DNA from 3 places in the Chryseobacterium sp. SG20098 genome. Region 3 is predicted to be linked to each of the others. Evidence: riboswitches for the same ligand, from Rfam matches in the RefSeq annotation. Region 3 holds a riboswitch; each other region holds the start of a gene.
The links. A riboswitch is a leader RNA that binds a small molecule or an ion and turns the genes downstream of it on or off. The one in region 3 is predicted to bind S-adenosylmethionine.

Region 1 (3,285 bases), 650 kb from region 3:
TAGTCTATGAATTATTATTGAGAGACTTTACTCAAGAAAAAAACTGGCAGTCATTGATTGATAAAATCTCGTATTTAAAGAATTTAAAGATCAATGCTATAGAACTGCTTCCCATCATGGAATTTGACGGAAATCTTTCCTGGGGATACAATACTTCTTTCCATTATGCATTAGACAAAGCCTATGGAACTCCGGAAAAATTCAAAGAATTTGTAGATTTATGTCATCAGAACGGAATTGCAGTCATTCTGGATGTAGCGTTTAATCATGCTACAGGACGCTCTCCTTTAGTTAGACTTTGGAATATTGATCCTGATGGTGACGGCTATGGTGATGTTGCACCGAACAATCCTTACTTTAACCAGGTACCGAAACATTCATACAATGTCTTCAATGATTTTAACCATACAAGTCTTTCAACGCAATATTACGTTGAAAGATGTCTTCAGCAATGGCTTACGGAATATCACATAGACGGATTCCGTTGGGATTTAACCAAAGGATTTACGCAAAGCTGTTCTGAAAATGATGAGGCCTGTACCAATGCCTACCAGCAGGACAGAGTGGATATCATGAAAAATTATGCTGATAAACAATGGGCCATTGATCCCAATTCTTATATGATCTTCGAACACCTTGGAACTGATGCAGAAGAACAGCAATGGGCGAATTACAGAATAGCAGAAGGAAAAGGCGTTATGCTTTGGAATAAACAGACCGATCCTTACAATCAGAATACGATGGGCTATCAGGAAAACAGCAACTACGACCGTATGAATCACAGTCTTCACGGATTCACCAATATGAGTGCCGTAGGCTACGGAGAAAGCCACGATGAAGAAAGACTGATGTTTAAAAACCTTGCATACGGTGCAGCGAACGGAAGCTATGATGTAAAAAACCTGAATACCGCTCTTGAAAGAATGAAAACTTTCGGGGCCACGTTCTTTACTATCCCTGGTCCGAAAATGATCTGGCAGTTTGGAGAATTAGGTTATGAATTCAGCATCAACAGATGTGCGAATGGTACCATCGACAGCGGATGCAGAACCGATGAAAAACCTGTAGCATTCACTTTAGGATATGATACCAATGCGAACCGAAAAGCAGTCTATGATACATGGGCTAAAATCATCAACATCAGAAACAGTCATCAGGTTTTTAAATCTAGAACTTACAGTATAGAATCCAATAACCTTACGAATGATCCTACTGGTCTTATCACAAGAATTTATGTGTATGATGCAGCTATTACAACAGGAATAAAGAATGTTGTCGTATTGGCCAATTACACGACTTCCGCACAGAATGTAGTGCCTTATTTCCCTTACACTGGTCAATGGCAGAATTTAATGGATAACAGTATTTCGAATATAGTTTCCACAACGGCTCCGATCACTTTACAGCCCGGAGAATTCAGAATCTTTGGAAATTATGCAGGTGCGTTGTCTACTGTAGATACCAATGCGGTCAACAAATTATCTCTTCAGATTGCGGATAATCCGGTTCGCAACGGAATCGCTCACCTCGTTTTCAATAAAGCAAAAAAAGGTGAAATTTCAATTTTTGATATGACCGGTAAAAAACTGGATAATTTCAAACTGGATAAAGAGAGCGGAACTTACGATGCGAAGGTTGATTATCCAGCAGGCACGTATCTTGTGCAGTTGAAATCAGATACAGGAATAGCCATTCAAAAGATGATTATTGAATAAAATAAATTATAAAATAATAAAGGCAAATTTGCGGATCAGCAGATTTGCTTTTTTTTGTAAGTTCAAAAAAATAGTCTACTTTTGCAGTAGATTTATCAAGAAAGGTGGAGGGATTTGGCCCGGTGAAACCTTAGCAACCTACACGGTTCCAGAAGTGTAAAGGTGCTAATTCCAACCCTTTGGGGGAGATAAGTGAAGTCAATATTCTATATAAATTCCATTTCTTGAAGTCTTGTGTATCTGCGGAAAGATCCGTCAGATTCGTATTATTAATTGGCAAGAATAAAAATGAAAAAATTAAGCACAGCTGTATTATTGCTTGGAGCAATTCTGGTCGCGGCTCAGGAAAGTGAGGAAAAAGGAAATCAGATCGAAGATATCATCATCGTCGGAAACCGTAATGTCAAAAGAACAAAGCTGGAGACACCGGTTCCTGTAGATGTAATTAATATCGACAAAATCCAGAGAAGTTCTCCCCAAATGACTGCTCAGGATCTCCTGAATTATGTGATTCCATCGTTTAATGCAGTGAGACAGTCTGCTTCTGATGGTACCGAACATATTGACCCTGTTACTTTAAGAGGTATGGGACCCGATCAGGTTTTGGTGTTGCTTAACGGAAAGAGAAGACATTCTACTTCTTTGGTAAATTATCAGAATACCGTGGGAAATGGTTCTGTAGGAACAGATTTGAGTACCATTCCCGTAATTGCAATTGATAGAATAGAAGTGTTAAGAGACGGAGCAGCTGCGCAATATGGTTCTGATGCCATTGCAGGAGTGATCAACATAATTCTTAAGAAAAATACAGGAGCTTCAGCAAGCCTTACCTATGGATTAACCGGAAGAAATGATGGTGATACTTACCAGGCAGGAGTTAACTATGGAACCTCATTAGGAAAGAAAGAAGGCTATATTAATCTTTCATTACAGCTAAGTCACAGAGGAAAAACCACTAGAACGCAAAATCACGACCTGGATATTTTCGGGGATAATTTTGCCTATGAATTTGCTGGTGATGCTGAAGCCGTAAAAGCTGCCAGAGCTGCAGATGATGCAGAAATTGCAAAAAGAGGATTAACACGTGATGATTTTAATTTTCAGATCGGAGATGCCCAGATCAGACAGGGACAGCTGTTTTTCAACTCAGAATATCCTTTTAATGATCATTTTAAACTCTATTCTTTCGGAGGTTTCAGTATTAAAGAAGGAGAAGGGTTTGGTTTCAGAAGACTGCCGAGCGAAAAATCTAATGTAGTTTCATCCATTTATCCGAACGGATTTCAGGCTACTCTGGCCTCTCAGGTATATGACGTTTCTTATGCTGTAGGTGCGAAATATAATGTTAACGACTGGCTATTTGACCTTAGTAACACCTTTGGAAGCAATACTTTCAATTATAATGTAAACAATACGAATAATGCTTCTTTGGGAGCAAAATCTCCCACCCGTTTTTATGCCGGAGCGCATAGTTTTCTGCAGAATACCATTAATCTTGATGTTTCTAAAAATATAAACCGTTTCAATATTGCTTTCGGTGGTGAGTTCAGGTTTGAACAATACCAGATTA
Region 2 (3,285 bases), 150 kb from region 3:
CTACCTGGTTCAAAAGCAATGGAAAAACATTGTTTCTGGCAAGTTCTGCAAAAACTTTATTGAAATCTTCTGCAACAAAACCAATCACAGAAACATTATTGATACTATATATTTGGGAAACTTTTCCTGACTTTCTTTCTGCTTCGAATTCATCAATAAGACAAGCCACTGCTTTCTCTGCATCATTTTCATGCACCAGAATAGAAATTCCGTTCTCTACAGCCTGCTGAGAGATTACACCTACACTTATACGCGCTAAAGTAAGCGCTTTAAAAATTCGTCCGTCAATACCGATTTCTCCCAGGAAATCTTCTCCTTCAAATTTGACGATTGATCTGTTCTTCAAAAATTTTATCTCGTTAGCATTTTTCATTACTTCTATAAAATGTTTTTAATGATATTATTTAATTGTTGATATTCCATTAGGAAGGCATCATGGCCGTGTATAGATTGGATCTCGTGATAAGACACATCCTTATTTTTCTCTTTTAAGTTTTCAAAACACATTCGGATTTCAGAAGCCGGGAAGAATAAGTCTGTATCTACGGAGATCATGTGCATTCGTGCCTGTATGTTCTCCAGTGCTTCTTCAACAACATTTATATTCATCAAGAGATGATTCATCAGTTTGTAACTCTTTAAACTAAACCTTTCGTTTAGTGCATTACCATGATAAACCAGCCAGTCTTCTGATTCCAGGCGTTGTTTGTCCTGGTTATATTGGTTTTGAAATCTGTCATTGAGCGACTGCGGTGTTCTGTAGCACAACATGGCATGAATTCTTGCTTTCTGTAATGGTTCTTCCTTATCATTTAATAAAAATTTCTGAACCAGACACTGTGCATGAAGCCAGTCGTGCGTTCTGTAATCGCAGGCAATAGGAATAAATATTTCTGCAAGATCCGGCTGCTTGGAAAGCATTTCCCACGCAATCCCTCCTCCCAGAGAGCCTCCGATAATGGCATATAAATTTTTGATATGTAACGCTTCAAGTCCTTTCAAAAATATCGCTGCGATATCTGAAGGAGTAAAGTCTTCATAGTCTTCAATTAAAAAATCGTCATATCCGTTTCCGGGTATGTTGAAGCATAGAACGGTATATTGATCAGTATCAACAATCTGATTTTTTCCCACCAGCTGTTTCCACCAGCCTTTTTCTCCGGATACGTTTGAATTTCCGGTAAGAGCATGATTGACTAAAATGACAGGGGCTGTAAACAGATCTTTCCCAAAGAGCTGATAGCTCAACGGGATATGGTATTCCTTTTGGGAATGAGTTTGATACGTAAGATTAATATAGTTTAGTTCTGTTTTCAATTCTATTAAATTTTAATACAATTGAAAATGCCACAGGAAATGGCTGAAAAGAACTTCAGTGAGTTATCTGTCCAAAATTATTTGGTAGAACGTAGCACCTTCTTTGCTTGCGCAAAGGGTTGCTAAGGTTTCATAGGGTCTAATCCCTCAACCTTTCTTGATAACATTTTCAATATTTGAATGAACGAATGGTGCAAAGGTAGTTCTTTTCTTTTAATTTCAAAAAAAAATTATTTTAATATTTAAAAAAGCCCTTAAATACAAGTATTCCAAGAGTATATTAATAATTATTCAGATGAAAAAAATTGGAATTACTTCTCAAAAAAACTAACTTCGTATGGAAAAGTGATGAGATATGACCGCCGAAAAAGATAGATTACAAGATACCAAATGGAAAAACTGGGGACCTTATGTAAGCAACCGGCAGTGGGGAAATGTACGTGAAGATTATAGCCCGAACGGGAATGCCTGGAATTTTACCAACCATAATAATGCAGAAAGCTATGCCTACCGATGGGGAGAAGAAGGTATTGCCGGAATTTCTGATATAAAGCAGCTTTTGTGTTTTGCTTTTTCATTCTGGAACAAGAAAGACAAAATGGTAAAGGAACGATTCTTTGGGTTGAGCAATCCTCAGGGAAATCATGGGGAAGACATCAAAGAGATCTTTTATTATCTGGATAATACACCTACTCATAGCTATATGAAAATGGTGTATAAATATCCGATCAATGAATTTCCTTACGATGACCTTGTTGCAGAAAACGGAAGACGCAGTAAAAAGGAACCGGAATATGAAATTTTCGATACCGGAATTTTCGATAATGATGAATATTTTGATATTTTCATTGAATATTGCAAGGCCGATCACAATGATATTCTTGCCAGAGTAACGGTCTGTAACCGAAGTCAGCATGAAGCACCTATTGTGGTGGCACCTACAGCATGGTTCAGAAATAACTGGAAATGGGGATACAACACCTATAAGGCAGAGCTTAATGCTTCTCATGACGGAAGTATCAATATTGGACACGACAGTATCTCCATTAAAAAACTTTATTCCCGAAATACCAATGCACAAAGCGTATTTTGTGATAATGAAACCAACAATTCTAAGCTTTATGGAGCTCCTGCAGGTGAAAACACTTATTTCAAAGACGGAATCAATAATTATATTATCCATCAAACGAATACGATAAATCCCGCAAAGAAAGGGACAAAAGCTTCTTTTCTGATTGATGAGCTTATTGGTGCCGGAGAATCCAAAGTTTTTGAATTCAGATTATGCCCGGCTGAAGCTGATGAGCCTTTTGAAAAGTTTGATGAAATATTCAATACGCGACAGGCTGAAGCTGAAGAATTTTATAAAGAAATTCAAAATGATACCGTTAACGAAGATGAAAGAAATGTTCAGAGACAGGCTTTTGCAGGACTTCTCTGGAATAAGCAGTTCTATCATTACAATATTGGAAAATGGCTGAAAGGTGATCCCAACTTTGAAGCCCCAAGAAATTTCAACGAATATGTAAGAAATACGGAATGGAATCATCTCCATAATAAGGATATTATTTCTATGCCCGATAAATGGGAGTATCCATGGTATGCCACATGGGATCTGGCATTTCACTGTGTTCCGTTTTCCATCATTGATGCGGAATTTGCCAAGGGACAACTTTTGCTCCTTACTAAGGAATGGTACATGCATCCTAATGGACAGCTTCCAGCCTATGAATGGAATATGAGTGACGTGAACCCGCCAGTACACGCCTGGTCATGCTTCCGTGTTTTCAAAATTGATGAAAAAACTAACGGAAAACCGGATTTATTATTTTTAGAGAAAGTTTTTCAGAAACTGCTTCTTAATTTCACCTGGTGGGTGAACCGAAAGGATAAAAACGGAAAAAATATCTTTGGCGGAGGGTTTCTTGGTCTCGATAATATCGGAGCTTTTGACCGGAATATGGAACT
Region 3 (3,285 bases):
TTTCGTCACTGAACCTCCAATTTCCGCTCCTTGCCCAAGTAATGGATTTGAATAATAATGACCGTTATAATTCACCAAATCAACTGAGAAGCTTGTTTTGAATTTCAGTTCCGGCAGGAAAGTGAATTCCATGAATCCTTTTCCTGAAAAGTTATCTTCTTTATTTTCGTTTTTGTCTAATGGTAAAGTGGCAGCCGCATTCTGATTTTGAAGTGCATTTGTGGGCCTGTACTTTCCAAAATCATAAATCGGATTTCCGTCAGCATCTAAAACGTAAGTTCCGTCAGCATTTCTTTCATAATAAGGATAGAAAGAAGGAATAAACCTTGCGGCATTGATGATATTGCTCGCCTTGGAATCTGAAGAAGTTGGTGCCTGCTGAATACTGTTGGTATAGCTTAAGTTGACTCCAACATTTAACCATTTCTTCACTTCCGAATTGATTTTTAATCTGGTATTATATCTTTTAAAACCGGATTCAATCGCCATCCCTTTATCATCCAGATACCCTAGTGAAAAGAAGTAATTACTTTTATCACTACCTCCGCTGATATCAAGATCCATCTGGTTTCTTGATGCCACTCTCTGTAAAACATCTCTCCAGTCGTCATTCCAGAGTGGTGATGCACCAGGCAATAATTTCCCATCTGTTCCCACCGGTTTTGGATAAGCAGTTCCATATGGATTAATTCCAAGGGTAGAAACAAGATTATCCGTTGCCATCTGAGCAGCCTGCTGAGAAGAAACTTTACCGGACTGATATCCGTTTCTTAATGCTTCCCAATATAATTGAAAGTATTGATCCGTGTTTACCTGTTCATAATCTTTGACAGCTCTTCCTGAGAATCCCTGACTGATATTAAAATTAACTCTGGCTTCTCCTTTTTTCCCTGATTTTGTAGTGATGATAATAATCCCGTTGGCTCCTCTTGAACCATACAAAGCACTTGCTGTAGCATCTTTTAAAACACTTATAGATTCAATATCGCTTGGGCTAATGGAGTTCAGGTTTCCATCAAAAGGAATCCCGTCCACTACATATAAAGGATCACTGGAAGCACTGATGGAACCAATACCTCTGATTCTGATGGTAGAAACCGCACCTGGCTGTCCTGATGCACTGGTGGTCTGAATCCCCGCAACCTGGCCTTCCAATGCTTTGGTGATATTGGTTACAGGTCTGTTATTAATCTTATCACTTGAAATGGTCGCTACAGAGCCGGTATAGCTGTTTCTTTTAGCTTTTCCGTAAGCCACCACTACTACTTCATCAATCTCCTTTTCATGAAGGCTATCTTTTTTCGGTCTGGAATTCTGTGCACTTACACTGGTTACTCCCAGAAAAAAAGCAGCAACCGGAGGCATCCAGGCTTTAGAATTGAATAAATTTTTGCTAATCATAATCAATTTTAGTTATCATATATTAAAATTTAGCCCTTTGCAGAAAAATCAGCAAAGGGCATCGATAAATACGATAAACCAAATGCTTATTTTTCCTTAAAAGGCTGAACGTAACACCTTGCCCCACGGGTAGGTTGTCAAGACTTCACAGGGTCAGTTCCCTCCATCTTTCTTTATAAGCCGATCGAAATATGGTTGCAAAGCTAAAAACTTTTAGTCTACAAAACAAGTAGACTTATTTATTTTTCATGATAAATTTTCAAAAATTAACGTAATTTTTTAATAAAACCCATCACAATAAAGAGTTACAAGCTTTGCTACTTTCTTAAACATGACAAATATCATTATCAATAATTCAATACAACAAATTAAATCTGTCCAGAAATTTTTGATCTTTAATTGAAAAAAGTTTTTAATTTTATGGTATGAAAGTTTTGATCATCAACGGCCCTAACCTCAATCTGTTAGGCACAAGAGAACCGGAAATCTATGGAAATGTTTCTATGGAAAGCTATTTGGAAAATTTAAGATCCGAGTTCCAGACCCATGAATTAAAATATTACCAGTCTAATATTGAAGGAGAACTTATCAACAGACTTCAGGAGGATGATTTTGATGCCTTAGTAATTAACCCCGGAGCTTTTACTCATTATTCTTATGCTATTGCTGATTGCTTGAAAAACATTCGCAAGCCAAAAGTAGAAGTACATATCAGTAACATTTATAAAAGAGAGGAATTCCGACAGAAATCTGTAACGGCAGCCAATACAGATGCCGTTTTATCAGGCTTTGGAATGGATGGATATAGGCTGGCTTTATTAAGCTTGAAGTAATTTTGTTACTTATCCTTTTCCCATGAATTGCACAGATTTCTACAGATAATTATGGATAAGTATCAGAGTAATTTATGAAGATAAAAGATAAGGTTTATTGCAAAGACATTGGAATATATTCCGGGCAATTGACGAAAAGAAAAAACTATATCGTTGAAGAAAAAAATGCGGAAAATATAAGAATCTGGAATGACGAAGGAAAACTGAGGTGGTATTCTGATTTTTATTTTAGTTTAAACAATGAACCGGAAATAACTTCTATTCATATTGATGATGAAATTGAAAATATTGAATCTGATGCTATAGAAGTAAGCATTGAATTTTCCGACAAAACAAAATATGGGATGACCTTCACTACCCCGCAGTATTTAGATAAAATATTGGACAAAGAGTCTTACTTTTCTTCAAAACACTTTATGATTATAAAATACCTCACTGAAGAATCAATCAAATCAACCGTCCTAAAACTGGATGAACAGAACGAACTGATTGAAAACTGTAAAAAATATGAATAAAAAAAAAGCCTCATCACTGATGAGGCTTTTTGTATGTTGATTGGCAACTATTAGATAGTTTGTTCCTGCAATTGAGGTCCTGAAGCTACTAATTTTTTACCTTCTTCAGTATCACAATACTGCTCAAAGTTCTTGATATATCTTGAAGCAAGATCTTTTGCTTTTTCTTCCCATTCTGAAGCGCTCTCATAAGTATCTCTAGGATCTAGAATACCTGTAGAAACGTTTGGCAATTCAGTAGGAATTTCAAGGTTCATAATTGGAACCTGAGTTTTAGGAGCATTATCAATAGAACCGTCAATGATGGCATCAATAATTGCTCTGGTATCTTTAAGAGAAATTCTCTTTCCGGTACCATTCCAACCTGTGTTTACCAAATAAGCCTTAGCGCCGTGCTCTTTCATTTTGCCGATTAATGTTTTAGAATACATTGTCGGGTGTAAGGTAAGGAATGCTTCACCAAATGCAGGTGAGAAAGATGGTTGAGGTTCTGTAATTCCTCTTTCAGTTCCTGCCAATTTTGAGGTATAACCGCA

Region 1: another riboswitch for S-adenosylmethionine. It lies ahead of RHP76_RS14030 (TonB-dependent receptor plug domain-containing protein); the one in region 3 lies ahead of RHP76_RS17015 (SusC/RagA family TonB-linked outer membrane protein).
Region 2: another riboswitch for S-adenosylmethionine. It lies ahead of RHP76_RS17795 (alpha/beta fold hydrolase); the one in region 3 lies ahead of RHP76_RS17015 (SusC/RagA family TonB-linked outer membrane protein).

What each region holds. Positions count from the first base shown of each region.
Region 1 is NZ_CP134622.1:3,068,697-3,071,981, reverse strand. It holds gene RHP76_RS14035 (alpha-amylase family glycosyl hydrolase) at 1-1,715, shown strand, start outside; SAM riboswitch class I at 1,805-1,910, shown strand; gene RHP76_RS14030 (TonB-dependent receptor plug domain-containing protein) at 2,004-3,285, shown strand, end outside.
Region 2 is NZ_CP134622.1:3,870,619-3,873,903, reverse strand. It holds gene RHP76_RS17800 (ACT domain-containing protein) at 1-373, opposite strand, end outside; gene RHP76_RS17795 (alpha/beta fold hydrolase) at 379-1,317, opposite strand; SAM riboswitch class I at 1,378-1,484, opposite strand; gene RHP76_RS17790 (MGH1-like glycoside hydrolase domain-containing protein) at 1,673-3,285, shown strand, end outside.
Region 3 is NZ_CP134622.1:3,718,129-3,721,413, reverse strand. It holds gene RHP76_RS17015 (SusC/RagA family TonB-linked outer membrane protein) at 1-1,401, opposite strand, end outside; SAM riboswitch class I at 1,485-1,583, opposite strand; gene RHP76_RS17010 (type II 3-dehydroquinate dehydratase) at 1,827-2,234, shown strand; gene RHP76_RS17005 (hypothetical protein) at 2,309-2,749, shown strand; gene pckA (phosphoenolpyruvate carboxykinase (ATP)) at 2,800-3,285, opposite strand, start outside.